One region of the Veillonella sp. AF13-2 genome, then DNA from elsewhere that is predicted to be linked to it. Evidence: riboswitches for the same ligand, from Rfam matches in the RefSeq annotation. Region 1 holds a riboswitch; the other holds the start of a gene.
The links. Region 1 has a riboswitch for thiamine pyrophosphate ahead of thiW (energy coupling factor transporter S component ThiW). Riboswitches for the same ligand answer to the same signal wherever they lie in the genome.

Region 1 (15,335 bases):
CACCAGCTTGCAAAACAGGCGTTGCGTTAGCTAACGTAATCCCACCTATACCAACACAAGGTAATGTTAAGCCTTCTGCTCGTAACTCAGTAATACAATCTGGTCCGCATGGCTCTTGTGCATCAGGTTTGCTACTTGTAGCATACATAGGACCTACACCGACACAATCTGCATACACTACATCAGTCTTATGAAGTTCCTCCACAGAATGAATGGATATACCAACAACCTTATTTCCTACAAGATTACGAACGTCTTCTAAACGCATATCCTCTTGTCCTACGTGAACACCATCAGCATTAACAGCCACTGCTAAGTCTACATCGTCATTAATAATATAAAGCACATTATACACGGCACAAATTTCTTTTAACTGCTGAGCTAATTCTAGTTTCTGTTGTCCTTCTAATGTTCCTATGCCCTTCTCTCTAAACTGAAAGCATGTAACGCCACCCCGACAAGCAGCTTCAACAGTGTCCAATAAATGTCTTTCATTAAATCCTACATCCTGTGTACCACTAATAAAATATACCTTTAATTGATCAGGTACAACTACGGGGCGTATTCGATTTTTAGATAAAAGCATCGCATCATCGAATTCATATAAGGCATCCATAAATGCCACACTAAAGATGCCAGGTTTTACACCGCTCACCTTAACCGCACTTTCACCAGCAAGTCCATAGTAAGCCAGTGCATACGCAAGAAACTCACCGATAGACAGGTTATCCATAAATGGATAATAGGAACTAAAGAATGCAGCTAAGACAGCTCCTAATAGACAGCCGGTCCCTGTTACCGCTGTCATGATTGAGTGACCATGAGGAACTGCAAATACGCGAGTTCCATCAGAAACGTAGTCCTCTTCCCCCGTTGCGACGACAGGACAGTTAATTTGGCGTGCAAGACGATACGTTATAATTGCGCTATCCTCAACTTGTTCTCCATCTACACCCTTACCCGAAAGAGAACTATCAATCTTATGATTTGTATTAAGAGCATCATAGATGGCTTTAATTTCACTTTGGTTCCCTCGTAGCAACGAAATAGCACCAGTTTTAATCAAGTCTAAAACAACAGATAATCGATAAGCCCCGGCGTGACAACCCACAGGGTCTAGTATAATGGGTACCTCATGAGCCTTCGCTAATTTAACAGCCTCTTTGTAATAAGTAACCTTATCTGGTGTAACGGTCCCAATATTGATGAGCAGTGCAGAAGCATGAACGATAAGGTCTTTTAAGTCTTCGCTACACTCACTCATCACGGGTGATGCACCGATGGCTAGCAAACCGTTAGCTGTAAAGGTCCGCACCACATCATTGGTAATACAAATAACAAGAGGATTTTTTTTGCGTAGAGACTCTAATATATTCAGTTCGGACCAATTTGAACCATTTATATTTGGATTGTTGTAGGTCATATAACTATCTCCTCTAGTCATTTTTCAAAAGTTCATCCATCGTTTGAGGGCCATTTACCAATAACCCATAAGCCATATGATTAACAGGTCCACAGCCATTTCCAAGTGCTGGATTATGCTTAATCGCAAGGGAAATATAGTTCTTTGCAATGCCAATTGCATCCATTACATCACGCCCTTTGGCGAGCTCTGCCGTAATAACCGCCGAGAAGGTGCAACCCGTACCGTGAGTATGAACAGTATCATATTTAGGACTTGTCCACGTACGCACATCTCCATCTTTGGTGAAAGCATAATCCGTAGCATCATCTCCAATATGGCCGCCTTTTATAATAACCACTCGAGGTCCTAATTCATGTAAAATACGCTTAGCTGCTGTTGTAATGTCACTTTCACAAGAGATAGACATATCCGCTAACACCTCTGCCTCGCTACGATTAGGTGTAATAACTGTAGCGACCGGAATGAGTTTAGATTTTAAGAAATCGACGGCCTCATCCGATACAAGTCGATCACCGCTGGTGGCAATCATAACTGGATCCATCACATAAGGGATGTTCTTACTCACATAAGGATAGATGAGATCCATCATCTCTGGTAAAGCAATCATACCTGTCTTAACGGCTTGAGGAAGAATATCTGAATATACATCGTGTAACTGTTTTTCTATGCTTTCTAGCGATAGGTGTTCTACGTGGTGAACCCCTGTTGTATTTTGGGCTACTACGGAGGTAACCACTGCCATACCATATACATGGCGGCTTTGGAAGGATTTTAGATCGGCCATAATGCCAGCGCCACCACTAGGGTCGGTACCGGCAATTGTTAATGCTGTATGTAGTTTCATTATGCCTCCTTATGTAACAAATTACGTCGAGATAAGATTTGTAATACCACGAAGCCAATACAAGCTCCGCTAATAGAGCTCATGGAGAAGGATGTAATCAAAGTCAACAACGCCAACGGTTTACCTAGTAAGAAGTTAGCAATTGGATAGCTAATAAGAGCCCCGAGAAGACCTGTACCTATGATTTCTCCTAAAGCCGCCGCCCATATGGCATTGTACTTCTTATATAGATACGCAGATAACCAAGCGCCAATCATACTGCCTGGAAAGGCTAAGGGAGAACCTAGCGCTAGTACATTACGTAAACAAGAGGTACTAAAGGCGGCACCTACAGAGAATCTCGTCCCTACTACAACGGCTAAAATCACATTTATCATATGTTGAAATGGAAAAATTCGAGCAGGCCCAATCGGAATCGACGTAGTCGATAAGACGACACCCAAGGCCACACATATACTAGCAATAATCAGTTTTTTCATAATACCTCCAACTAAATAAAAAATGAGACCACCTCAAATGGAATGGTCTCGTAATAGTTTGGTATTATGTTTCATTCCACTTCCCTACGCCAGTATTATCTGGATCAGGTCTAGGGTTTTGAATGATCAATCTCAGCAAAAGCACCCCTAGTGGCCATATATTTTTATACTCTAGTTATAACATCATTATACAATCTATGCAACAAAAGAATTGACGGTTCTCCCACCACCTCGTATAATGAAGCCATAACGGGGTGCTCACACGAGTGGGCTGAGAGTAAGCTAATGCTTTAACCCATAACCTGATTTGGATAATGCCAACGTAGGGAACATAGAGGATTAAAAGCCGAGTTCCCATGAGCTCGGCTTTTTCTATGACTTCCTGGCAAGGAGGACGTATGACAGATACACACATTACACAACCACAGTTCGCCATGATATGGTTTGGTGCCGCCCTATCTATAGCGGAGATTATGACCGGCACCTATCTGGCACCCTTAGGCCTCACTCAAGGACTATATGCCATCATCTTAGGCCATATCATCGGCGGTATTCTGCTCTTTGGAGCAGGACTCATCGGTGGCCGTTTGCGGCAAGGCAGTATGAACACGACAGCCTTTAGCTTTGGTCCCTTAGGGGCAAAGGGCTTTGCCTTTTTAAATATGATCCAACTAATCGGTTGGACTAGTATCATGATTTACGATGCTATGCTTGCCTTACAAGAGCTGGCGCCCCTATCTCCTATGATTTGGACTATTGCTATTGGGGCGCTCGTCATTTTATGGCTCTTCATCGGTCTCCACAATACAGGCTATATTCAAGCTATCGTATCTGTTTTATTACTAGGCCTCACACTCTACATGGGAGTTCACATGATTTCTCAATGGCCTAGTGACAGTAGCTTCATGACTAATGGCAATATGAGCTTTATAGCAGCCCTTGAGCTATCAATCGCTATACCACTGTCTTGGCTACCTCTCATCAGTGATTATACTCGTGAAAGCAAAAGCCCTTTCTCCGCATCACTAACAAGTGCTACCATCTACACGGTAACGAGTGTCGCCATGTACACCTTGGGCCTTAGCGCGGCGATCTTCGGCGGTGGGGACTCTATCATTACTATTATGATGAACGCAGGCCTTGGTCTTGCAGGACTCATCGTCATTATCTTCTCCACTGTAACTACGACCTTCATGGACGCTTACTCAGCTGGCGTATCTAGTACGACTATCTATAATGGAGCATCTAGTAAAGGCGTAGCTGTTATCGTAACCATTGTCGGCGCCATTGCAGCCATCCTATATCCGATGGACGATATTACAGAATTCCTATATCTCATCGGATCCGTCTTTGCTCCAATGATTGCCATCTTGTTGGCAGACTATTTTGTCAATCGCCAACAAGTGCAAACGCTATCGGCTTATCTAGTTCGCGGGTTGATTTGGGCTATAGCCGTAGGTTTATACCATTATATGTTGCATAGTGAAAGCTCCATAGGTGCAACACTACCAGCCTTTACAATAGCATTTATCGTAACATCCATCGTTGGATTCATAAGTAAAACTGCTAACACCTTACTATAAGCCCATCTTCACAGGTCCAGTGCCGATTTCCAACCATTTCGGCTTCGCTTTCATCATGGGTAACCCATACACATGGCACATCCCATTCGCGAATAATGGAAACAAGATCCTCTCGAACATGCTTACGTAAATTCCAGTCTAGTGCAGATAATGGTTCATCAAGAAGCAAGATGGTTGGTTTAGAGTAAAGAGCACGCCCCAATGCAACGCGTTGCTGCTCACCACCAGACAAGCTACCTGCTTTCGTTTTACGATATTTCTCAAGGCCTAAGCGTTTTAATAAGCTGTCACACATCTCTGACGTGCCTCGTTTACTATAGGTAATATTATGTTCCACCGATAAATGTGGAAATACGATATTACCTTGTGGCATATAGCCAACTTGACGTTCTTGAGCAGGTACCCAGATTTTTTTGTCGCGATCAACCCATATAGTTTCATCATATTGAATGCTACCTGTAGTCGGTTTCACAAGACCTGCAATGCACTTAATAAATGTACTTTTACCACTGCCAGATTGGCCTGTTAACACGGTAATACCAGAAGAAAATACACCATCGGCTTTCACAGTCACAGAAGGTCTAGCTACGGTAAAGGAAAATGTAATCATCGGACCTCCTAATTATTATCAATGTGCCGGAACAAGGACCCCTTTGTGATGAGGTGAATCCCGCTCAACAATGCCAATGTAAGAACACATATATATATAACTAATTCAAAGGCATCCATGTACTGCCCTGCCTCTACATAAGAGTAGATAGCAAGTGGCATGGTGCGTGTTACCCGTGGAATATTACCGGCAATCAAGATTGTAGCTCCAAATTCGCCCATAGCACGACAAAATGCTAAAATACTGCCCGTCAAAATGCCTTTCCAAGCGAGTGGTACAGAAATAGTAAAAAAGATACGTAACTCTGAAGCACCCAATGTGCGCGCTACGTCCTCCATATTATGATCGACAGATTGTAATGCAGAACGCACCGTCTGATAAAATAATGGAAACGCAATAACTGAAGATGCTACCACCGCCCCAGATGCGGCAAACACAACGCTCATCCCATGCGCCTCAAGCCATGCGCCAAAGGCATAGCCTGGCGTAAACACCATGAGAAGAGCAAAGCCAACAACAACTGGTGGCAATACAAGCGGCAAGGTAATAAGTGCATCAATAATAGCCATGCCACTCCATTTACAGCGATTCATCCAATAACATGCGGCTAAACCACTTACAATCACTATGATAAGAGCTATACTTGCTACCCATAGTGATAGCCATAATGGACTCATGTCACGCCCCCTTTCTATACACAACAACTCTACAATATGTGCTATATCCATTAGTCCCAAAATATTTTTAAGCAAATTATATGCCTAAAATCATATCATATACTAGATTATTTAACAGTCATCACTACAAATGAGCTAGAAATTACATACAGTTAAAAATAGCATACCCTTAGAAATAATGTTATTAGTAATACCAATAATGTCTCTATTGTATCATAAGAAAACGCTAGCCCTGAAAGCTAGCGTTTTACTCTTATTTAGAAGTAGAGAAACCGTATTTTTCTAATACTTTTTGGCCTTCTGGGCTCATTACGTATTGGTAGAAGTCTTTTGCCAATGCGTTGTCATATTTTTTGATAATACCGATTGGATAGATAACTGGATCATGAGAGTCAGCAGGTGTTACAGCAGAGATTTCAACGGCATCACCCGCTGCAATAGCATCAGTTTTGTAGATGAAACCAACATCACCAGCACCTTGGCTAATGGAAGCGGTTACAGCTTTAACGTCTTTCGCATACACTACATTAGGTTCTACTTGTTCCCAAACGCCTAGTTTTGTTAATACCTGTTTACCATAGTTACCAGCTGGTACTGTTTCAGGGTTACCTAACACGATACGTTTTACGGAAGCGATTTGATTTAATTCAACTTTAGGTTGGCCTTTTGGAACTACAAGAACGAGTTCGTTAGTTACAAATGGTTTTACGTCAGTTACTAAGTCTTTCTCTTGTAACATTTTCATGTTTTTTTCGTCAGCAGAAATGAACAGACTAGCTGGCGCACCTTGTTCGATTTGTTGACGTAATGTACCAGAGCCAGCAAAATTAATAGCAATTTGATCATCTGCTAAGTTATGGCTTTTTTTGTATGCATCTGCCAATTCGGTAAGAGCACCTTTAAGACTCGCTGCAGCTTGTACAGTAATCTTTTCCGATGTACTTGGTTTAGCCGACTCAGCTTGTTTACTTGCATCATTACCACAACCAACTAAAAAGGCAAGCATGAAAACGCTCATTAACACTAATAAAATTCGTTTCATAATTCCTCCTGTGTATCCCTTATGACCCATGCTATAAAGCTATGCTTACTCACCCTAGAGATACATAATCTAACACTAAACTAAAATATACAATATATTCATATTATACTATAAATCGATAGCTAAAGTCGTATATCCAAAAACACATATTGCATAGATATTTCTGATGATTATGATAAGTAATCATAATCAATAATTTTTTAAATCCCAAAAAATACATACTATGGTATGATAATATTATAAAGAATAAGCACATTCTATAATGCTTATTCACTTTTAACTTATATAAGATAACTGTATATTTGCTTTATATTTATATGATACATTAAAACTATGCCTTTATATTAATGAGAAACTCTAGGTGAGATGATGAATCTATTCGAATTAGTAGGCCATATCTTTATAAACTCTATGGTACCTATCCTAGTACTTATAGGGGTAGGATTTGTATTAGATAGAAAATTTAAACTCGATCTATATACACTGAGTAAACTAAACTTTTATATACTGCTGCCCACCTTTATATTTCGAGCGATGTACGAAGCCAAACTTAACTCAGGTACCTTGGAAATTGTATTCTGTGCGCTTTGTGTACTCATACTAAACTCCATTCTTTCAGATGTAGTAGGAAAGATGCAAGGTTATGATGTGGCTAAGATTGCAACTCTGAAAAACTGCGTCATGTTCAATAATGTTGGGAACATGGGTGTCGCTCTTGCCATCTTTGTATTTACTAACATTCCCTACGTCATCGATGGTGCTACACCCTATGCTAATCTAGGTTTAGTGAGTGTTGTATCTATCATGATTATCCAAACTATTAGCAGTAATACCTACGGTTTCTACCAAGCGGGAGCAGGACGATTAACCCCTCAGGATGCACTAAAAGTCGTATTTCACATGCCCATGATATATGCCATTCCACTGGCACTACTTTGCCACCTACTCCCTTTTGATTTGCACGGCCTCTTCTTCTTTGCACCGCTCAATATATTTGCCAATGCCTTCGTTGGCGTCGCTATGATTGCCTTAGGTGTGCAAATTAACAGAACACCACTAAACTTCTTTAAGATAGATGTCATGCTTGCTACCACATTACGACTCATTGTGAGCCCACTCATAGCAGCTGGTATTACCATACTATTCATTATGTTCTACGGCCCTATGCATCCAATAGCGGCACAAACCATCATTATAACCTATAGCGTACCAACGGCTATTAATATGTCACTCATCGCTATTGAAATGAAAAACAACCCAGAATACGCTACCCAAATCGTTATGGGCACAACTATTCTATCAGCTATAACAATGCCATTATTTGTAACAATTGCTTACTATCTTTTCCCATTATATTAAATATAAAAACACATTCCCTCCTAAATAGGACGAAATGTGTTCATGATACCAAAATGTAATTATTGATGAGCTACGTGTTCCATCCCCATGCGAACTAAACATTCAACATGATCATCGTTTAGAGAATAGTATGCTGTTTTCCCATCTTTACGATATGTAACAAGGCGTGCTTGACGCAATACACGCAATTGATGAGAAATAGCAGATTGTCCCATCTCCATGGTTTCTGCAATGTGATTAACACACATTTCATTTTCTAGTAATAGCTCTACTATTTTAAGGCGTGTAGGATCACCCAAGATTTTAAACAGTTCTGCTAGCTTCAGCAATGATTCTTGTTTGTCGGTCATATAATCCCCCTTTTTCAATCCTATCCATTCTTTTTTGTAGCTCTTCTGTGTCACTAATCGATACGTCTTAACGTATAACGCCAATATGTATGGCATACATATAAACATTATATCATTTTTAACATAAAAAAGAGACTTTGAGAAACCAAAGTCTCTTTTTTTATCATATCTATATAAGATATAAATTATTTAATGATTAATACAGGGCAAGTGGAGTGGCTAGTTACATAGCTACTTACGCTACCCATGAATAAGCCTTTCAAAGGGCCAAGACCACGGCTACCCATTACGATGAGATCAGCATTGTATTTTTTTGCCACTGCAAGTAGTGCAGGACCAGGGGAGCCAACTTCGAAAACACTTTTAACTTTTACGCCTGCAGGAATTTCTTTCACTACATCATTAAGAATTTCCTTACCAGTTTCTTCCATATCCTCAGCAATTTGCTCAGATACGTATCCACCAGAAATTGGTGTTTGATCAAAATTGGAAATAGCAGACACAATATTTGCAACGTGAACAACAATCAATTCAGCTTGGTTGCGATCCGCTACAGCGAGAGCATGTTCCAACGCACGTTTAGCATTTTCAGAACCATCAGTAGGTACGACAATAGTTTTGTAGGTAACCATAATAACCCCTCCTATTCCTAATCCCTCAAAGGGGATATGATCAAATATCGTTTAGCCTATACTAATATATTCTAGACCATCAAGGAAAACTCCTCTTTTTTCTGAGGATTTATTACATTATAGCACAAATCGTACAGAATTATACAAATAAAAGAATATTATGCGTATATTAAAGAACTTGAGACGATTGGTTTGTATTGAGTGTAGTCGTCAATTTAAAGCCATCTAATATATCTATAAGTTCCTGAGTAGCAAGATTACTACCGGATGGACCAATCATTCGAGCTACTGCCACATTACCTTCATTGCCAAGAATAATCGTTGCGCCAAAGGATACTGGTTCCGCTACAGATGTATCAGACGTATTTGGATTTTTCATATGGCCCGCCAAATAGAACATCACATTACCGTCAATGATATGCGTTTCATAACGAGTAATCGTGGCCTTGTTCACATCAACCAATTGTTTAAGATAATAATCACCAAGCATCTGCTTAGCCATCATAGTTGGCATGCCGGAGCTAACAGCTTGTACTGGAATTGTAAAGGACTCAATGTCGAGGCGTACATTATGTTTAGTGAAAGCAATCTTCCCCTTTTCATTAAGACGGGTAAAGCCTTTCGGATAGGTAAATTTGATGCCTTCTGCAACACTGATATCGCTTGTGCCGGTTAATATTTTTTTTACCCCTTTAATAGCATTAGAACCGCGCTTATTGATCAATTCAAAGGATGGGATTGTATGCTCCATCAAACCTAGCTCCATAAACTCTGCACGAACAGGAGCATAGGTGCTAGACAAATTGTACCGATGAGTTGGATCTTTTTCCATGATAAATTCTGCTTCAAATACAGACTGAACCGGCTCTGTAGATGTCATGTCCGCATAAGATTTTGGTGTACTCTTATCCCAGCGTGCGGAAACTGCACCTTTCTTAGTAAAGAACCCACCAACAATATCGTTATGCTCAAAGTTATTGCTATGTTGGCGCCAAATATTCAAATACTCCTCATTAGACATGCCCTTAATAGGTACACCATACCAAGTTGTATTCCATTCTTTTTGAGATACTCCTTCTTGCGGTGTATTATTGCGCTTAGTAAAAGATACTGTATAGGAATCCTCTTGCGTAGGGCCCGCTAAATTAAAGGAATACCCTTGAATATGTTCGCTTTCACTACGCACATCCATATCTAGCATAACACCATCAGCTACACGCCAAGGAATCGAGAACATATAACCATTTTTGTAATCCTTCACCACCGTGTTCATCTTAGTAGCATAGGATTTGTATTGTTCTGGCAAAATAGATGCGGAATCCTTCTGAGATTCCACAATAGATAAAGGTGTATCAGGTGTCTTCTGTAAACCTTCCGCCATAATAGAAGTCGTTCCCAAAGCCATGACAGCTAAGGTTGCCGCAAATAAACGTAACTTCATAGAACCTCCTATAACATATTATCCAAGAACGCTTTCGTTCTTTCGTTCTGCGGATGATTAAAAATTTGTTCTGGTGTTCCTTCTTCTTGGATAACACCATCAGCCATAAAGATAACACGATCCGATACTTCTCGAGCAAAGTTCATTTCATGAGTTACGATAATCATCGTCATGTGATCGTCCGCCAATTGTTTAATCGTCTTAAGAACCTCACCAGTAAGCTCTGGATCGAGAGCAGATGTAGGTTCATCAAAGAGCATAATTTCAGGATTCATCGCTAGCGCACGAGCAATAGCTACACGCTGTTGCTGACCACCAGACAAGCGAGATGGATACATATTACGTTTTTCCCATAACCCTACTTTATTGAGTAGTTGCTCCGCAATCGGTGAGATTTCATCATCTTTCATACCTTTTACCATACGTGGAGCAATCATAATATTATCTAATACCGTCATATGCGGGAACAAGTTGAAAGATTGAAATACCATCCCCATACGAAGCAATAATTCATGCTGAGTTTGAGGAGAAGCATATTTTACAACCCCATTTTCAGTACTAGCAAGAACCGTACCATCAACGGTAATAGAGCCTCCATCAATCGTTTCTAACTGGCCCAAGCAGCGTAAAAATGTGGATTTACCTGAACCAGAAGGTCCAATAATAGAAACGATTTCTCCTCTATTCATTTTAAGCGACACATCGCGCAATACTGATTGATTATTAAAGCGTTTTTCAATACGCTCCATATTTACAAATGTCATAAGTACCTCTTACGTCGTCATATTAAGTATATAACCAGCACCTCAAGTAAAGATATCTCATCTACAAAATCGCATCTATAGCATCAAATAAAAGTATCTCACCTATAAAACTAGCTACATCATTACATACGACAAACTATCATAGAATTAGATTAATCTTCGTATACAGCAAATCTTCGTTCTAAGTAGTTGAAGATATTCGTTAAAATAAAGGTAAAGATCAAGTAGAATAATGCTGCCACGAGGAATGCAGAAATATCAAAGTCACGTTGTACGATAGATTTTGTAATACGCAAGATATCATTCATCGCTAATACATATACAAGAGATGTATCTTTCAATAAGTTAATCGTCTCATTCGCAAGAGGAGGCAATACACGTTTAAACATTTGTGGCAAAATGATCTTACGCATAGTTTGTGCATAGGTAAAACCAAGCACCTTCGCCCCTTCGTACTGACCTCGAGAGATAGATTGAATGCCCCCACGGAAAATCTCACATAAATAAGCTGCGTAGTTTAATACGAAGGTAAGAACTGCTGCCGTCGCATCATCCATTTGAATGGCACCGTCTGTGATGATTGGTAATGCATAATAGACGAATAAAATTTGTAGCATCAACGGTGTGCCCCGCATTAAATATACGAAAGCATCGACAAGCTTATCTACTAAAGGCAATTTAGATAGGCGTAACATAGCCATTAAAATGCCGCCAGGAATAGATAAAATCCATACAATACAGAATAGCGATACGGTTACCTTTAAACCATCAGCGATGGTTGGGATAATCTGCAATAAATAATCTAACATGAAAGACTCCTTCAAAACACGACTAGAGAAGGGCCATCTGGCCGCTTCTCTAGTGTACATTTCGTTCTTTAATTATCAGTTGTACCTACTGACCATAGTACTATTAGTATATCACGAATTGTACTATTTAGCATCGCTCTTATCTAAGTCTGCGCCTGAGCCTAACCATTTTTCAGCAATTTTATCAGCAGTACCGTCTTTTTTCATTTCAGCTAAGATACCATTAATTTTGTCACGCAAAGCAGTATCATCTTTGCGGAAACCAACAGCGAAATTATCAACGCCGTAGTCAGTACCTTCTACGATTTTGTATTTACCAGGTTCTTTTGTCATAAGATAACGAGCGATTACACCGTCAGCAATAACCGCATCAACACGACCAATACCAAGATCCATAAATGCACTTACAAAATCCGCATAGGATTTTGTTTCTTTAACCGTCTTACCGCTTGGGTCGTTTTGCAATGCTGCTTCACCAGTACTAGCTTGTTGCACGCCTACTACCTTACCAGCTAAATCGGCTTTACCTTTAATGGAATCATCGTCATTACGAACAATGACATATTGTTTATCCTTCATATATGTATTGGAGAACAAAATATTTTTCTCCCGCTCAGGAGAAACTGTTAAGCCATTCCACAACGCATCAATTTTTTTTGATTTTAGTTCCGCTTCTTTACTAGACCAGTCGATAGCTTTGAACTCTACATCCATGCCAGCACGTTTAGCTGCTTCTTTAGCCATGTCGATATCAAAGCCAACGATTTCACCTTTTTCATCTTTAAAGCCCATTGGAGGGAAACTATCATCTAAACCGATAACAACTTTCTTAGGCAATTCTGTATTAGCTTTTTTAGCGTCACCACCACAACCTGTTACAAATGCCATCATAGACACGGCTGCAAGGCCAACGGCCATCATCTTTTTCCAATTCATAACTATCCTCCACGGCGATTATCGCCCATTTACTACTTAATAATATGTTCAATACAGATTTAGATTCCGTACTTAATGATTGTATTATACTTTAGTTTGTTAAAGTTGTAAATAGTTAATTCGATGAATTTTGCATTTTTTATTTTACAGACTCTCCACATATATAGTTTATGATTCTAGATTCATTTGCTTTATGTTTCTGTAGTCCTATATTTATATTTATGTATGCCTATATTATATGACGCTTCGTACTTACACTTTATGACTGCGTATGTTTATGGATAGCCTCAATCATCGCCATTTTATCCTTATACGCCACCTGATGCAGATCAAGTGGTATCACATAGATCCCACCATGACCATTCATTGCTTGCAACTCACGCCATTCCTCAGTGAATCCAATAATATGCTCATAATCAACAAAGACGAAATATTCATCCCCATAGAATAAACTGTGAAAGTATTCTTTCACAGAAAAAGGCCTACGTTTTAACACGAGGCCCTTTTCACAGATAAAAGCTTGACTTTCACCTAATCTATGAAGGGTCCATAATATCACGAGCAACAACAGATAATACCATACACGTTCCGCCCAGTCTGAGGGCATATATTTTACAATCAACGCACACGCAACTAGACCGATGATGCGACCGGTCCATTGTATACCACGATGTATTTCTAAGCTCTGTTGTACGGCACCTGATAAAAAGCGTTCCATCGCCTCTTGTTTCGTCATGGTTTACCTCACAAATTGAAAGTCTACTATATGATTTTATTTACGGCACAAGCCCATAGCTTGCTCTACTTTACGATACATTTGACTCGCTTTAGCATGAGCCTTAGCAGCCCCTTCATCGAGAATTACATCCAACTCAGGACTTGTAATCAATTCATTGTAACGTTGTTGAATTGGCTCAAGGGTTGCTACTAATAGATCGGCAATATCGGATTTAAATACACCGTAACCCTTACCAGCATACATTTCTTCGATAGATTCGTAGCTGTCTTTTGTAATAGCACAGTAAATCCCCATCAAGTTAGAGATGCCAGGTTTATTTTCTTTATCATAGCGAACCGCATTATCAGAATCAGTTTGAGCTCGTTTCAACTTTTTCACGATTAAATCTGGTGCATCCAAAAGACGGATTGTAGCATTTTGGTTATCATCAGATTTACTCATTTTCTTAGTTGGTTCTTGCAAGCTCATAACGCGAGCGCCACCTTCTCCGACCTTGATATCAGGTACTACAAAAGTTTCACCGAATCTACGGTTAAAACGCTCTGCTAAATTACGAGTCAACTCGAGATGTTGCTTTTGGTCTTCCCCTACAGGAACATAATTCGTACCATATAGCAAAATATCTGCCGCCATCAACGGTGGATACGTAAGCAATGCAGTTGGAATAGAATCCCCTTGCTTTTGAGACTTATCCTTGTACTGAGTCATACGCTCTAATTCGCCAACATAGCTAATAGATTGCATAACCCAACCGAGCTTAACATGCTCAGGTACTTCAGATTGAACAAACAATGTTACCTTTTTAGGATCAAGGCCAACCGCAAGGTACAATGCAGCCAAATTACGAGTGTTTTGAAATAATTCTTTTGGATCTTGCGGTACCGTAATCGCATGTTGGTTAACGATACAATAGTAACATTCATCAGTATCTTGATAGTCTAAGAAATTACGTAAAGCCCCCAAATAGTTACCAAGTGTTAACTCCCCACTTGGTTGGATGCCGGAAAATATAACTGCCATAATAGTCTCCCTATATTGAAATAAACCAACAGTGCCAAAGCACTGTTGGTTATATATTATTCTACGGTTACAGATTTAGCCAAATTACGTGGTTTATCTACGTCTGCACCGCGTGTAATTGCTGCATAATACGCCAATAGTTGCAATGGTACAACTGCTAAGATTGGAGCGATAAATTTATTCGCACGAGGCACATAAATTGTGTGGTCTACGTGTTTAGATAATTCTTCGTCACCTTTCATGCCAATACCGATTACAATAGCTTCACGAGCTTTTACCTCTCGGATGTTGCTGATCATCTTATCGTAAACATCCTCTTGTGTAGCCAATGCGATAACAGGTACGCCCTCTTCGATAAGAGCCAATGTACCATGTTTCAATTCGCCACCAGCATATGCTTCAGCGTGGATGTAAGAAATTTCTTTCAACTTCAAAGCACCTTCCATCGCTACTGCATAGTCGATAGCACGGCCCAAGAAGAATGCATCAGATTTGAAGCCATAATGTTTAGCAAAAGCTTTCATATCTTCGTCTACTTCAAAGATTTCATGAATCAAGGATGGTAAGTTTTTAACGCCGCTAAGAATTTCTTCGGCTAAGGCTGGATTTAATTTACCATTTAAT
Region 2 (15,335 bases), 130 kb from region 1:
CCGCAACATTATCGTCACCAGAAAAATCTACTGTATTACCTTTTTCAACTGCTACTGGTGTAGCTTCACCATTAGCAGAAAGATTCCAACCATATTTATTTTGATCAATTGCTTGATTAATCGCATTAGCTACGTTAGCAGAATCCGCCATACCAGCCGAGGCTGTAGCGCTACCATTTGCTACAGTAATGTCTTGCTTTTTACCAGAAACTGTAATTTTCTTGCCATTAGCTGTAGTGCTAATGTATGTATTATCACCATTTACAGCCAATTTACTATTAGCAAGGTTCACATCGCCTGTACCAGTATCACCTGTAAAAGCTAGATTAACACTCTTTAATTGCGCCACGTTTACTGCGTCTGTATCAGCAGTACCTGCAGCAACATAGTTAATTTGACGTGTTTGGTTTATCGTACCAACAGCAACACCACCTAATTTAGACGTTAGGGCGGCACCACTTAAACCAGCATATATATCTGTACGACTAGCATTAACATTATATCCCGCTACGCCTGAAGCAATATCAGCTATAGATTTTGAGCCAACAGCTACACCATCTACTACTTTACCTCTGGCGCCATCACCAACAGCCACAGAACGACTTGCAGATGTGTCTGTTGCGGCATTTGGGCCAATAGCAATAGAATTATCGGCCGTAGCACCAGTATTATCTTTATTAGCAACATCAGAAGATTTTATAGATATATATTTATAAGCGATTTGGTCTACAATAGCGCTAAGTTGAGAGCCATTAATTGCATCTGTGGAAGTAGCACTTACTTCGCCAGGAGCCACATGTTTCAACTGACGTTCATACCCTTTAGAACCAAAAGATACAACGTCACCTGGCAATGTTTTATCACCACCAGCCCAGGAAGCAACAACGTTATTTGGCAAAGTATAGCTAGATTGTTTTGTACCGCCTACATCAGTGTTAGAACCACCACCGATGGCAATAGCATTATCACGATTGCCCTAGCCCCTGTGCCAATAGCAATAGCATTTGTTACATCATTATTGGCTTGACCAGAAGGTCCTGATAAACGGTCCTTCGCATTTGCACCTGTACCAATGGCAATGCCCACATTGCCTGACTGACCTTTCATGCCTAATGTGATACCAGATTCACCAGCTGTTGCCGTTGTATATAGTGGATTTCTCATATCAAAGCCTGTTAAGCTTTGAACCGCACTACGCAAATCCCCAGTTTGAATCTCACCATTATTCGTAGTGTAAATAACTTTTACACCATCGGCTTTAACTACATCATCGCCACCAATAACAATAGAAGAGTTACCTTGAGCTATTGTATTTCCCCCAATGGCAATTGCTTGCTCCCCAATTACTCTTGCACCTTCATTAGCAGTATTACCACCACCAATAGCGATTCCTTGTGGACTGTTAACACTAGTACTAGAATTAGAACCTATTGCAATAGAATATCCACCAGCTGCTGCTGCATTTTGACCGAAACCTACAGCTTTATCACCAGTAACAGAAGCACCATCCCCCAAGCCTACTGCTGTTGCATGCAGTTTTGTAGGCAAAGTATTTGCCGCCATGGAGATGCTAGCATTAGTCATTGCTAATGCAGCCAAGATTGCTGCTACAACAATTTTCTTCTTGCCACTATTATTCTTAGCGAACTCAGATACTACTACGTAGCAGTTTTTTGATTTGCTCCAAACCACTTTAAAAATCTTATTCATACTTTCTCCTATAAACTATAGTAATAGTAATGCTCCCTCGATGTTTTATCATATGGTAAGTCATACGAGAATTCCAAAATTTTCAATATTATAAGTATATCAAAACCTTTAATACACTATCAAGCTTTTTCATTTTTTATTCATAATTCTACACGGCGCACAAATGCAGCATTAATGCTTTTTATAGTGATTCATATCACAAATTTATATAAAATACGGGCTTATTTTATACCATAACGAAGAGATAAAATGAATATAAATTCATAATCATTATTTTAAACTTGTTTTATAAGATTATATTTTCCCACCACCTCATCAATTCATCTTACATTACATAACAAAAAGCTATCTCATAGAAATAACAATCTACAAGATAGCTTTATTGCTAGTTTATATAATTAAATAGGGAAAACCAATTAAGTTACATTAAAGGCATATACACTTTGTTCGTGTGCTAATTGTATGCGCTTATGTAAGCGTTTCATATATGTACGATATATCGCTTGTGCTTCTTCGACAGATATGATATCAAAATGAATTCCATCCCCTACTGGTAATTGGCTTAACCTAGGTAAATCTGCCGTAATCACAGTACCAATCTTTGTATAGCCACCTGTTGTTTGCCGATCTGCCATGAGCACTATAGGGTTTCCATCAGAAGGAACTTGGATAGAACCAAATACAGCGCCATCGGAGATAATATCTGCACCATCTATATGCTCTATAACAGGGCCATCCAAGCGAAAGCCCATGCGATCACATTGTACAGTCAATGTATATATTTTACTACCAAAGGTCTTGATTCCTTTCTCTGTAAAATACTTTGCTTGATTTCCGAGAACAACACGCAAAGGTTCGTGACACTCACGGCCGCCGCGGTTATATAAGGCGATATTGAATAAGTTATGACCATCATAGAAGTCGCACACATTCACTTCGTCTCTAGTAAATGCTTTAATGCCAAACTGATCACCTGCTTGTAACGGTCTCCCCTCAAGACCACCTATCTTAGCCTTTGTATGAGTCGATACGCTACCATTAATAGTAGGAACATCAATACCGCCGGAGAAAGCAATATACATACGCACGCCACATTGGCTAAAGCTACCAGAAATAATATCTCCTTCATGACATATAAAAGGTATGTATCGAGGCACGACTATATTATTAATAGTGGGGTGCATATCAGCCCCTGTAAAAGCAACAATACATGTACCTTGAACCATTAGTGTAGGCGGTAATACGGTGCATTCTAAAGCACCTAAAGGCTCCTTGTTTCCTACTAAAGCCTGCCCCAATAGATAGCTTTCACTATCCATAGGCCCCGCTACAGGCATACCATATTGTTGATAGCCGACTCGTCCTGCATCTTGAATCGTTGTATACATCCCTGGTCCATCTACGTGGATTGAAGCTTTCTTAAAACTATTTAAAGCCACGCAAATCACCTACCTCTACTTCATGTACAACAGGAATATAAGCTGAACCTAAGGATTTGATGCGATAAAATTCAGTATCATCGATGGGCACATAACGAACGTAGTCCCCTGCTCTTAATAATGCAGCTTGTTTTTTAGACATATCATACATAGTCACAGGTGTGCGCCCAATGATCTGCCATCCCCCTGGAGAATCTGATGGATATGTGCCAGTCTGTTCTCCTGCAATACCTACAGACCCGGCAGGAATCAAAGTTCTTGGCGAAGACAACCGCGGCGTTGCAATGCGAGGATCCATTCCACCTAAGTAAGTAAAACCAGGAATAAAACCTAACATATAAACCAAATAATCAGTACCACTATGAATGGATACAACCTCAGCTTCACTTATATGATTATGAGAGGCTACAAAGCCTAGATCTGGACCATACTCGCCACCGTATATGGTCGGGATTTCAACAATCGTAACACGTTCATTTGCGCTGTCTGTTACAGATTCTTGTAATATAGGATTGATAGTTCTACAAATGTCGGAATACGTATATACCATTGCATCATATTGAACAAGCAATGCACAGTATGTAGGAACTAGTTCAATAATTCCATCTAGCTGTAAGAGTTTAATCTGCTCTATAACTTGTCGGATTTGTCGATTAATCTTTGGATCGATTGCTTGACCAAAATCAATAGAGATAGCGCAATCCCCTACAGGTGAAATTGTAGGTTTCATATGTACCTCCTGCTATAACTAGAAAGGACCATCACATTCAAGACGAACGTAATGGTGCTTTCACAGATAATTAATTAACCTAGTAACTTAGCAATACCTTTTAAAGATGTAACACCAATGTAAGATGTTACGAGCACTACAATCCACCCTGTATAATATAAAAGTTTATTGTGTTTATATGTTCCTACGATTTCAGATTTATGAGTTGCGACAAGCATAACTGCCAATGTAACAGGTAATATTAACCCATTTACAGAACCAGCTAAAATCAATAGAGATGCTGGTTTACCAATAAAAATCAGGATACATGTGGAAATAAAGATAAATGCCATAATAGTCAATTTTTCATTTCGTTCTACCACTTTAAACAATGTTTTTAAGAAGGATACTGATGTGTAGGCAGCCCCTACTACAGAGGTCAATGCGGCACAGAAGAACACTATACCGAATAATTTATGCCCGATTTCACCAGCTCCTAAAAGAAAAGCAGAACCAGCTGGATCCTTAGCATCTAGTACAAATCCCATAGATACCACACCAAGAACAGCTAAGAATAATAATATACGAACTAGCGCATCAACAGACATGCCCATAATCGCTGCACGACGTACATCCTTTAAATGTTCTTGACCTGTAATACCAGCATCAATAAGGCGGTGACCGCCAGAGAATGTTATATAACCACCTACGGTTCCTCCAATAAGAGTTATCGTAGCAAGCCACGGATAATTCGTAGGTACTATCGCATGAGTTACTGCTGTACCTACTGGAGGATTTGTTGAAAAGGCTACATAAGCAATAAGGACAAGCATAACCGTACCGAGTACTTTAGCCGTATTATCTAGAACACCACCCATCTTCTTGGATGTAAATAATAAGATGCCCAAGATACCGCTAATAGCGGCCGCTGTTGTTGTGTCAATTCCAAATATAATATTGAGGCCCATAGAGGCACCACCAATATTACCGATATTAAAAGCCAATCCGCCAAGAGAAATTAAAAATGCCACTATATAACCAAGGCCTGGTAATACCTTATTCGCAATATCTTGACCACGCATTTGGGATACACCAATAATCGTCCACACATTAAGCTGTGCAATAATAGAAAAAATAACGGATACGACGATAGCAAATGCAAAGTCTGCTTTCAACTCATTTGTAAATGCTGCCGTTTGTAACATAAATCCAGGTCCAATGGAAGACGTGGCCATTAAGAAAGCTGCCCCTAGTAGGACAGAGAAACTCGCTTTACCTGTAATTGGTTTCATAGGAACCTCCACATATAATAATTAATTGATGCCATACTTATTGCTTAAAGCTCATACTTACATGTAATACTTACTTTTAATACTTATATTTGCATTTTTGTTGGTATTAATTAAGCATTTATTTTAATGTATTTAATAGCGTTATCGGTGTTGAAAATTCGCCACCGTTACACCAGCTTTTGTAAGCCCCTCCCGAATATATCTTGTGAAAGCTATCGCTTCAGGATTATCTCCATGAACACATATGGAGTCAGCCACAATATCAATGATCTTCCCCGTATTAGTAACAACCTTACCCTTTGTAACCATCATAAGAACTCGGTCTAAAGCCTCTTGCGGGTCTTTAATGAAAGCACCTACTTCTGTACGAGGGACCAATGTTCCCTCCTCTGTATAGCCACGATCGGCAAACACTTCCTGTATAACAGGAATACCTCGTCGCTGTGCCTCTTGAGCAATATAGCTACCACTCAATACCATGATCGCGATATTAGGATTTACCGCTTGTAAACCATCTAAAATTGCATCGGCTAGTACAGGCGTAACACAGGCTGTATTGTAAAAAGCACCATGTAGTTTCATATGCTGTAAAGTAATGTCATAACTATCACAAAAAGCTTGAAGTGCACCTAGTTGGTACATCATATAGGCTTTTGCCTCAGCAGGACTTACTGCCATCGCACGACGACCAAATCCCATCAAATCTGGATAACCAGGATGCGCCCCTACGGCAACTCCTTTTTCTTTACATATACAAACAGTCGCATCCATAATAAGAGGATCTCCAGCGTGCCAACCACAAGCAATATTAGCACTTGTTACGTGATTTAATACTTCACTATCCATGCCTAATGTATAGTTACCAAAACTTTCGCCTAAATCACTATTTAAATCTACATAATGAGACATATACTATTACCTCTCCATCTTCATTTATTTTATAAATTCTATAGAATATCGAATTTAATGATACGATTATACTAAATAAACCTATATCTTAGCAAGGATATTTATCAAATCTACAAAATTATTTTATAAATACAAAAACCACAAGATTAAAATCTTGTGGTTTGTATGTATACTCTTTTTTATCTGACCCTACTATATCCCATCATGAGCTCATAAATAGTATTTTGTATATTATCCGATTCTGTTATTTCAGAAACGGCACAAATAAAATCGGGATGCGCTTGCCAAACGGTATCAGCATTTGTGGTTTTAATGCCCCCAACAGCAACAATGGGAGCCTTACTAAACTGCTTTGCCCAATATATATAAGAAATTCCTACAGGATTAGCATTGGGTTTTGTTTGTGTAGAAAAAATAGGCCCTACCCCAATATTACCTATAGTAAATGTATCCAATATATCAATTACCTCCTACAAAGCTAACGATTTCTAATCTGTCAGCAGCCGTTAATTTAGTGGTTGTATATGCTTCCTTACTAAGAATCTCTCCATTAAGCTCAACTACAAAGTGTTTACCAGAATAGCCTAATTCATCAAGAATCAAATGAAGTTGCTCACCTACAACATACTTTGGCTCTCCATTAACAATCAAATCCATAATGACCTCCCATATGAAAAAGCTTATAAAATATCAATATATTCTTCTTGTAAAGCTTTATTCATACTGCGTACAGCACAGAATTTGCCACACATAGAACAGGTTTCACTATGGTCTTCCTCCGGTGCTCTACTTTCACGAATAGAACGAGCCCGTTCCGGATCAATGGCACAAGCATATTGTGCTTCCCAGTCGAGAACTTGACGCGCCTTAGCCATAATGTCGTCTATATCTCTTGCATTAGTAATACCACGAGCAATATCTGCAGCATGCGCCGCTATTTTGAAAGCCATAATTCCATCTTTTACATCATCTGCATTTGGTAAGGCTAAATGTTCCGCTGGTGTAACGTAGCACAAGAATGACGCCCCATGCATACCTGCTACAGCACCACCAATGGCAGCTGTAATATGGTCGTAACCAGGAGCAATATCTGTTACGAGCGGTCCCAACACATAGAAGGGCGCTCCATCACACAAGGACTCTTGTATTTCCATATTCATTTGTATTTGATGTAAAGGTACATGCCCAGGTCCTTCAATCATAGCTTGTACACCATATTGTTTCGCTCGTTTTGCCAATTCACCAAGCCTTACAAGCTCTTCAATTTGGCACACATCAGTTGCATCCGCCAAGCAACCTGGACGACAAGCATCACCTAAAGACAAAGTAACATCATATTCTTTGCAAATCTTTAAGATTTCATCAAAGTATTCATAGAATGGATTTTCATGGCCTGTCATGCTCATCCATGCAAATACCAAACTGCCTCCGCGGCTAACAATATTAAGCAACCGTTTATGATTCTTGATTTGATCTATTGTTTTTCTCATAATACCACTGTGGATAGTAATAAAATCTACACCATCTTGAGCGTGTAATCGGATAGTGTCCAAGAAATCTTGAGCTGTTAATTCACCTAAATCTTTTTGATGATGAATGACACTATCATAAATAGGCACCGTACCAATCATTACTGGCGATGTCTCAATTAATTTACGTCTAAAAATACGAGTGTCACCATGAGTGGAAAGATCCATGATCGACTCTGCGCCAAGTCTAATAGCTCGATTAACCTTTTCAATTTCACTATCATAATCAGTAACGTCTTTCGATGTACCTAAATTAACATTGACTTTCGTTCTAAGGCGTTTGCCAATCCCCTCAGGCGAAATACTAGTATGTTGCTTGTTACAAGGAATAACAACCTTTCCTGCTGCCACTAGTGAACGTAATACCTCTTCATCCATACGTTCTTTTTCCGCAACTACTTTCATTTCCTTCGTAACTACACCAGCCACAGCAGATTCCAATTGAGTCATAAACATTTTACATCCTCCTATATAAAAGACATATATAGTTAGGTATGCAAAAATGGGTATCGAACAAAATGATCGATACCCATATTAAGTATTAGCGTGCTTCCTACGCGGGCATGATCCCGATCAGGTATAAAGGTCAGGTGCTCGCAGCCCTTTCTCAGCCTATATAATAGGCTCCCTTGCATACTCACTATATAATTATGCTATTAATATTACTACTTTATTCAGATTTGTCAAATGATTATTCTGACACTTTTACGTCTATTCTTTATTTCTCAGCCTTATCTTGGTCTTTGCTATCATCGGAATCTGCTTTTTCAGAGATTACAATATGACCATCCTTAACATCGGCAAGCAAGTGTTTAGCATCGATGTGATCCAAGTAGAAATCAGTTACATTATCGCGGATTTCAGATTCGATAACACGACGTAATGGACGAGCGCCCATAGTTTTGTCATACCCTTGTTCCATCAACAATTCTTTAGCTTCATCTGATACATCAAGAGTGATATCTTTTTTGGCTAAAGTTTTATTCACTTGATCAAGCATCAAATCTACAATTTTTTTCAAATCTTCTTTGCTCAATTGATTGAACTCGATAACTGCGTTGAAACGGTTCAAGAACTCTGGACGGAAGAATGGAGCAATGCGTTCCATTACATCTACTTTATTTTCATCATCATTGTCATTACCATAACCGAAACCTGCATTGGATGTAGCAATGATAACAGTATTTTTAAAGTTTACTGTGTTACCTTGACCATCTGTTAAGCGACCATCGTCCAATACTTGTAAAAGTAATGTAATAACTTGAGGGTCTGCTTTTTCGATTTCATCGAATAATACGATGGAATAAGGATTACGACGTACGCGTTCAGTTAATGTGTTAGAGTTATCTTCATAACCAACATACCCAGCTGTAGCGCCGATTAATTTAGATACGGCTGTGCGATCACTATATTCGGACATATCCAAGCGAATGATTGCATCTTTGTTACCAAACATATCTAGAGCTAATTGTTTAGCTAATTCTGTTTTACCAACGCCAGTAGGACCTACGAATAAGAAGCTACCAATTGGACGGTTGCCTTCGTCAAAGCCTGCACGGTTACGACGAATTGCTTTAGATACGGCTTCTACTGCTTTATCCTGACCAATTACATGAGCTTCTAAACGAGATTTCATGTCTTTCAAGCGTTCGATATCGGATGCCCCCATTTGAGATACAGGGATACCTGTCATTCTTTCAACGGCTTCTGCTACATCGTTGACCTTAGCCACTACCTTTTGATTTTCTGTATGGTTATCAAGCTCTGCTTGTAACTTTTGAATACGCATTTTTTCATTGATTGCAGATTCATAGTCTTCTTTTTGAGCATATTCCTCTTGTTTTGCTTTAGCATCAGCAATATCTGCTTCCAATGTTTTAATATCTGTTACAGGATGTTGAGATGCCAAGTGAGCTGCTGTTACATCGATTAAATCAATAGCTTTATCAGGCAAGCTACGTTGTGGAATATACTGTACGGAATAATCTACAGCTGCTTTCAACACCGCATCTGGCAATTCAATATTATGATGCGCTTCGTATAATGGACGAATGCCTTGTAAGATTTTGAAAGTATCCTCTGCAGATGGCGCGTTTACCTTTACCTCATTAAAACGACGAGCGAGAGCCGCGTTTTTCATGATTGTATTACGGTATTCATCTTGTGTTGTAGCACCAATTACAGTCATTTCACCACGAGACAAGGCAGGTTTTAAGATATCTGCCAAGCCTTTGGAGCCTTGACCATCACCGGTAGAACCAGCACCCAAAATTTGGTGGATTTCGTCGAAGAACAAGATAATATTGCCAGCGGCTTTTACCTCTTTAATAAGATTTTGAATGTTTTCTTCAAAGGAACCACGGTATTGAGTACCAGCTTCCAATCCGGAAATATCGATAGAAATGATTTCTTTATTTTTAATAGCTGCTGGAACATCACCATTTACAATAGCTTGTGCCAAGCCTTCTACTACTGCAGTTTTACCAACACCAGCATCACCTACAAGTACAGGATTATTTTTAGTACGACGTGCTAAGATTTCTGCTGTTTCTTGGATTTCTTTATTACGTCCAATTACAGGATCAAGTTTACCATCACGAGCTTGTTGAGTTAAGTTTGTCCCCAAACGAGCAAGGATGCCATCTTGTTTAATTTTACCTTGTTGCGCAGCTTGAGCAGCTTGCATTTCTTCATTAGATGGTAAGCGACCAGTTTGACGATAAAACGCAAATTCTTCTGGAGTTACTTCGCGACCATTAATCTTATAACTACGTCGTTCTGTGGAATAACCACCCATATTACCCATCAATTGATTAAACAAATCATTCATGCTAGAAAATTCATTACCAAAGTTGTTAAAGTTGTTGTTCATATATTTTACCCCCTCATACATCATAGAGTTTAACTATTTGACTAATACTATTTTTACTGGGTTTATTTACCCTACGACATTATAATAACCTTTAAAAGTCAAAAAGTCAATATATCAAAACGTAATTTTTTGACTTTTATTTTGACTAATTCGAATTATGAGGAAAGAATGTAGATAAATACTGAATTTATAGGATGCGATTAAAGCTGAACTTTTGAGTGATTTATTATAAATGCAAAAAGACCATTCGATGAATGGTCTTTTTTTCAGAAGCTCAATATAAAAATATTGTTAATATATGAATCTATATCTAATTTAAAATAGCTAATAGGTTACTATAATCTTCCCAAAAAATATTCTCTGTAATTAAATCCCTTACTTGCCAACGTCTTTTCTTTAAATCAAAATTTAATATAAGGTAAACAACAGACTGTTCTTTATAAGTTTCATATATTAGAGGAGAAAGATATATTCTATTTTTTATAATCTCTTGAAGCTTTTTTAGTTTTTTTACTATTTTATTGTAATATTGTATATCAACAATTGGATCCCCAATAGTAGAATAACCTAACCCATTCATTGAGACAAAAATTTTCTCTCCATTTTTAGAGTCTTTAATATCTATTATAGCTGAATTTATACCTGCTTTTCTAAGCAGCTGCCGATCATCATCTGAAATCTCAGTTGGCAAACCAATAATATCATCAAATTTATGAAGAAGCTCCGGCCAATTATCATATACTTTTTGTACTAATATTTTTTTAGACCAAACATTATCACGATGATTAAATACAGAGAGAAGATATACTTTATCAAAATATGGAATTATAAATAAAAGAGGACCAGTTCTCTTTATAAATTTAGGATTTTTAGCTTCAAACTCCTTACCCAAATGTAAATGTAATATCCCCCAATCATTAAATAAATAATCAAATTTCTCATCATTATTTAAGATAATACTATTCTTACTTAAATATGGCGTCAAATCGACTCCATTTTCAATTTTATTAATTAATGAATGAACATTATCAGCCAATTCTACAGGAATAGATTTATCAAAATCTTTTGACTTTATTATCTTTTTAGGTAAACTATTTCCTGTTTTTCTTAAATAGGTTAAAACTCGAATAGACGCTAATGATGGATCAAGATTTTGTAGTTCAAGACCTATTGAACGCCCCTTATTCACGAGCTTATCCTCAAAATCACCAATTAAATTTATACGTACATATGCCAAATTACCACCATCCTTACACAGGCTATTATAAATTCAAATAAACAACGGATAGCTCATTACGAACTATCCGCTTATTTCTTTGGTGATCCAGGAGGGATTCGAACCCCCGACCCACGGCTTAGAAGGCCGTTGCTCTATCCAACTGAGCTACTGAACCATGTGGATTACCTATATATGGAATTATCTATTATAGTATAAATTATGTACTATGTATCGTCAACTACACCCTATCTTAGTATACCCTAAAAAAGGCAAAAAAAAATGGAGCGGGTGAAGGGAATCGAACCCTCGCGACCAGCTTGGAAGGCTGGGGCTCTACCATTGAGCTACACCCGCAAATAAAAAATGGTCGGAGCAGCAGGATTCGAACCTGCGACCCCCTGGTCCCAAGCCAGGTGCGCTACCAAACTGCGCTATGCCCCGTCATTAATTACTTTGCTATTATAGCAAACCCGGTAGTTGATGTCAACCACTACTCTTGCTGAGTTCTTACTCTTTCAAGTATCGCTCTGCAACGAAAATTATTATATCATTGATAGAAACTAGTGACAAGTACTTTTTTACAACTTCATTAATTTTTTTACTGATACATTAATACATTCTTTAATATATATCTATCCTTACTTCTATTATCCTATACGCCTACGCCTCTATATCATTTTAATCTATAGATTATTCGCCCTAATAGTATAAAGCCAATCATATACTTAATCGATCATATAAAAACATGCACCCCTTTCGAGGTGCATGTTGTATTGTTCTATGGTTATATAAGATTATAAAATGCTAGTAAAGCAAATAAATTAACCTTCGTAGCTACCATCTTCTATTGCTTGAGGATTTTTAGCAATACCTTGTTTTACAGCAACTTCAGCAACTGCTTTAGCAACAGCTGGAGCTACGCGAGGATCGAATACGGATGGCATTACGTTTTCTTCGTTCAATTCACTATCAGGAATCAAGTGAGCCAAAGCGTCAGCAGCAGCTAATTTCATTTCGTCAGTGATTTGAGACGCACGAACGTCGATAGCACCGCGGAATACACCTGGGAATACTGCTACGTTGTTGATTTGGTTAGGAGCATCGGAACGACCTGTACCAGCAACACGGATACCAGCAGCTTTCATATCAGCATATGTTGCTTCTGGATTAGGGTTAGCCATTGCAAATACAATTGCATCGTCAGCTAAGCTTTCCAAAATTTCTTTTGTAAAAGCACCTGCTGCAGATACACCAAGAAGAATATCAGCACCTTTAGCATTTTCAGCCAAATCGCCATGTTTTTCTTCAAGTTTAAGTAAATCGATTAATTCAGCTTGTAAAGAGTCAAGACGTTTGTAGTCTTTATGCAATACGCCAGAGGATACCAATAATGTAATATCACGAGCACCTGCAAGGTATAATAAGCGAGCAATATTAGCACCTGCCGCACCAGCACCGTTTACAACGATTTTAGCAGTAGCTAAATCCTTTTTAACCAAACGAAGAGCGCCTTTTACACCTGCTAAGCATGCGATAGCAGTACCGTGTTGGTCATCGTGGAATACAGGGATTTCTAACTCTGCTTTCAAACGATTTTCAACTTCATAGCATTTAGGAGAGGAAATATCTTCCAAATTTATACCAGCAAAGTTTTTTTGCAACAATTTTACTGTATTGATCAATGTATCAGCATCTTTTGTATCTACAACCAATGGAATGCAGTCTACATCACCGAATTTTTTGAACAATAAGGATTTACCTTCCATTACTGGCAGTGCTGCTGCAGCGCCAATATCACCAAGACCAAGTACACGAGTACCGTCAGATACAACGGCAACCATGTTGGAACGGCAAGTTAATTCGAAGGATTCTGCTTCATTATCTTTAATACGCAAACATGGTTCTGCTACACCTGGTGTGTAAGCTACAGATAAATCATGAGCGTCTTTTAATTCATATTTAGTTCCTACAGTAAGGAAACCTTTTAATTCACGTTTTTTTTGTACAGCTAATTCACGTACGTCCATAACAATTCTCCTTTGTGGATACACTCGGACTCTTTAGAGTCGGTAATTTATACCTTTAACTAATTGTATTATACAAAATGCTAAATCATAATTCAAGTTTTTTCGATATAGTTTCTCGAAAATTTTAAAAACAACTATCATTAAGCTCCAGTATTAATAAAGTAAATTATAAAAAAGTAGATAAACCATATAAGGCTTATCTACTTCAAGTCTATCTTCGTATTATACGATAAAAGCTGTCACAACAATGTTATAAAAGCTGTCTTTAAGCTTTTACAGATGGCAAATTGCGTCCATAGAAGATTTCCATCATTTCTTGTTTTAATTGATGTTTAATTTGCTTGATTTCACGATCGCTCAACTCTGACTCAGTGATGCCAAAGAGATAATTATCTAAATCAAATTCTTTTAACATCATCTTTGTATGGAAAATATTTTCTTGATATACATTTACATCAATCATATTGTACATGTTGCGAGTTTTTGCACTGATGTAATTTTGAATAGAATTGATACGATGATCAATATAAATTTTCTTACCAGACACGTCCCGAGTAAAGCCACGTACATGATAATCCAAGGTAAGAATATCAGAGTCAAAACTTTGAATTAAGTAATTCAGTGCATTTAGCGGAGAGATTTGTCCACATGTAGACACTTCAATGTCGGCACGGAATGTACTAATCCCTTTGTGCGGATGGCTTTCAGGATACGTATGTACAGTAAGATGCGATTTATCTAGATGCATAACTACATCTTCTTTTTCAATTTCCTCTTCAGAAATCAAAATTGTAACAGACGCACCTTGTGGATCATAATCTTGTTTCGCTACATTAAGGATGTTAGCGCCAATAATATGGCTAACTTCCGTCAAAATAGCTGTTAAACGATCCGCATTGTATACTTCATCAATGTATTGAATGTATTGTTTTTTCTCTTCTTCCGTACGAGTATAACAAATATCATAAATATTAAAACTCAATGTTTTCGTGAGATTGTTAAAACCATATAACTTCATTTTAGGCTTTGCTTTAACTGGTGTATCCATGATATGTCATAACCCTTTCCATGCATAGACTTACTATTCCTTTTGAAAGTTTCAAAACCGAAGCTTTCACCATATAACTAAACAATATCTTGTTTATACACAAACTCTACATCAAACTGTCCATTATCGTAGATAACGATGGCAAAGGTACCACCGGAGCGATCACGAGCCAAAGAAATACTACCAGGATTTACAAATACCGCATCACGGGCACGAACCTCCCCATGATGATGGCTATGACCGGACACGATGAGTCGTGCACCCATGTCAGTTCCTAACTCAATCAATTTTTGTATTCGATTATAATATGATACCTCATGACCATGTGTCATGTAAATATAGGTATCTTCAAGAGGAATTAATTGCTCTCGTGGTTCAAGCGGTTGCACACGGTCGTTGTTCCCACGTACAGCATATACAGGAATATCCGTATGTTCCTGCATATAGCGTGCGTCATCTCCAAAATCACCAGCGTGAAGCCACATATCGATGTCTTGATCAGCGGTAGCAGCCAAAACGAGGTCGATATCCTCTAGATACCCATGAGTGTCACTTAAAATGCCAATTCGTTTCATTGTATT

Region 2: another riboswitch for thiamine pyrophosphate. It lies ahead of thiC (phosphomethylpyrimidine synthase ThiC); the one in region 1 lies ahead of thiW (energy coupling factor transporter S component ThiW).

What each region holds. Positions count from the first base shown of each region.
Region 1 covers NZ_QTMT01000003.1:284,334-299,668, reverse strand. Annotated here, with positions in the region: gene thiM (hydroxyethylthiazole kinase) at 1-1,423, opposite strand, end outside; gene thiD (bifunctional hydroxymethylpyrimidine kinase/phosphomethylpyrimidine kinase) at 1,437-2,270, opposite strand; gene thiW (energy coupling factor transporter S component ThiW) at 2,270-2,749, opposite strand; TPP riboswitch at 2,814-2,908, opposite strand; TPP riboswitch at 2,990-3,095, shown strand; gene cytX (putative hydroxymethylpyrimidine transporter CytX) at 3,148-4,332, shown strand; gene DWV85_RS07200 (ATP-binding cassette domain-containing protein) at 4,316-4,942, opposite strand; gene modB (molybdate ABC transporter permease subunit) at 4,951-5,619, opposite strand; gene modA (molybdate ABC transporter substrate-binding protein) at 5,873-6,661, opposite strand; gene DWV85_RS07185 (AEC family transporter) at 7,031-8,020, shown strand; gene DWV85_RS07180 (metalloregulator ArsR/SmtB family transcription factor) at 8,080-8,370, opposite strand; gene DWV85_RS07175 (universal stress protein) at 8,556-9,002, opposite strand; gene DWV85_RS07170 (hypothetical protein) at 9,172-10,443, opposite strand; gene DWV85_RS07165 (amino acid ABC transporter ATP-binding protein) at 10,452-11,207, opposite strand; gene DWV85_RS07160 (amino acid ABC transporter permease) at 11,360-12,016, opposite strand; gene DWV85_RS07155 (amino acid ABC transporter substrate-binding protein) at 12,140-12,952, opposite strand; gene DWV85_RS07150 (hypothetical protein) at 13,212-13,688, opposite strand; gene trpS (tryptophan--tRNA ligase) at 13,725-14,711, opposite strand; gene glmS (glutamine--fructose-6-phosphate transaminase (isomerizing)) at 14,768-15,335, opposite strand, start outside.
Region 2 covers NZ_QTMT01000003.1:412,961-428,295, reverse strand. Annotated here, with positions in the region: gene DWV85_RS07880 (YadA-like family protein) at 1-898, opposite strand, end outside; gene DWV85_RS09420 (ESPR-type extended signal peptide-containing protein) at 925-1,710, opposite strand; gene DWV85_RS07875 (biotin-dependent carboxyltransferase family protein) at 2,127-3,149, opposite strand; gene pxpB (5-oxoprolinase subunit PxpB) at 3,136-3,879, opposite strand; gene DWV85_RS07865 (NRAMP family divalent metal transporter) at 3,954-5,150, opposite strand; gene DWV85_RS07860 (5-oxoprolinase subunit PxpA) at 5,292-6,059, opposite strand; gene DWV85_RS07855 (thiamine phosphate synthase) at 6,239-6,514, opposite strand; gene thiS (sulfur carrier protein ThiS) at 6,519-6,716, opposite strand; gene thiC (phosphomethylpyrimidine synthase ThiC) at 6,740-8,044, opposite strand; TPP riboswitch at 8,122-8,229, opposite strand; gene DWV85_RS07840 (ATP-dependent Clp protease ATP-binding subunit) at 8,307-10,460, opposite strand; gene DWV85_RS07835 (hypothetical protein) at 10,771-11,697, opposite strand; tRNA gene DWV85_RS07830 (tRNA-Arg) at 11,778-11,854, opposite strand; tRNA gene DWV85_RS07825 (tRNA-Gly) at 11,960-12,033, opposite strand; tRNA gene DWV85_RS07820 (tRNA-Pro) at 12,044-12,120, opposite strand; gene DWV85_RS07815 (NADP-dependent malic enzyme) at 12,501-13,706, opposite strand; gene speD (adenosylmethionine decarboxylase) at 13,972-14,754, opposite strand; gene DWV85_RS07805 (YfcE family phosphodiesterase) at 14,832-15,329, opposite strand.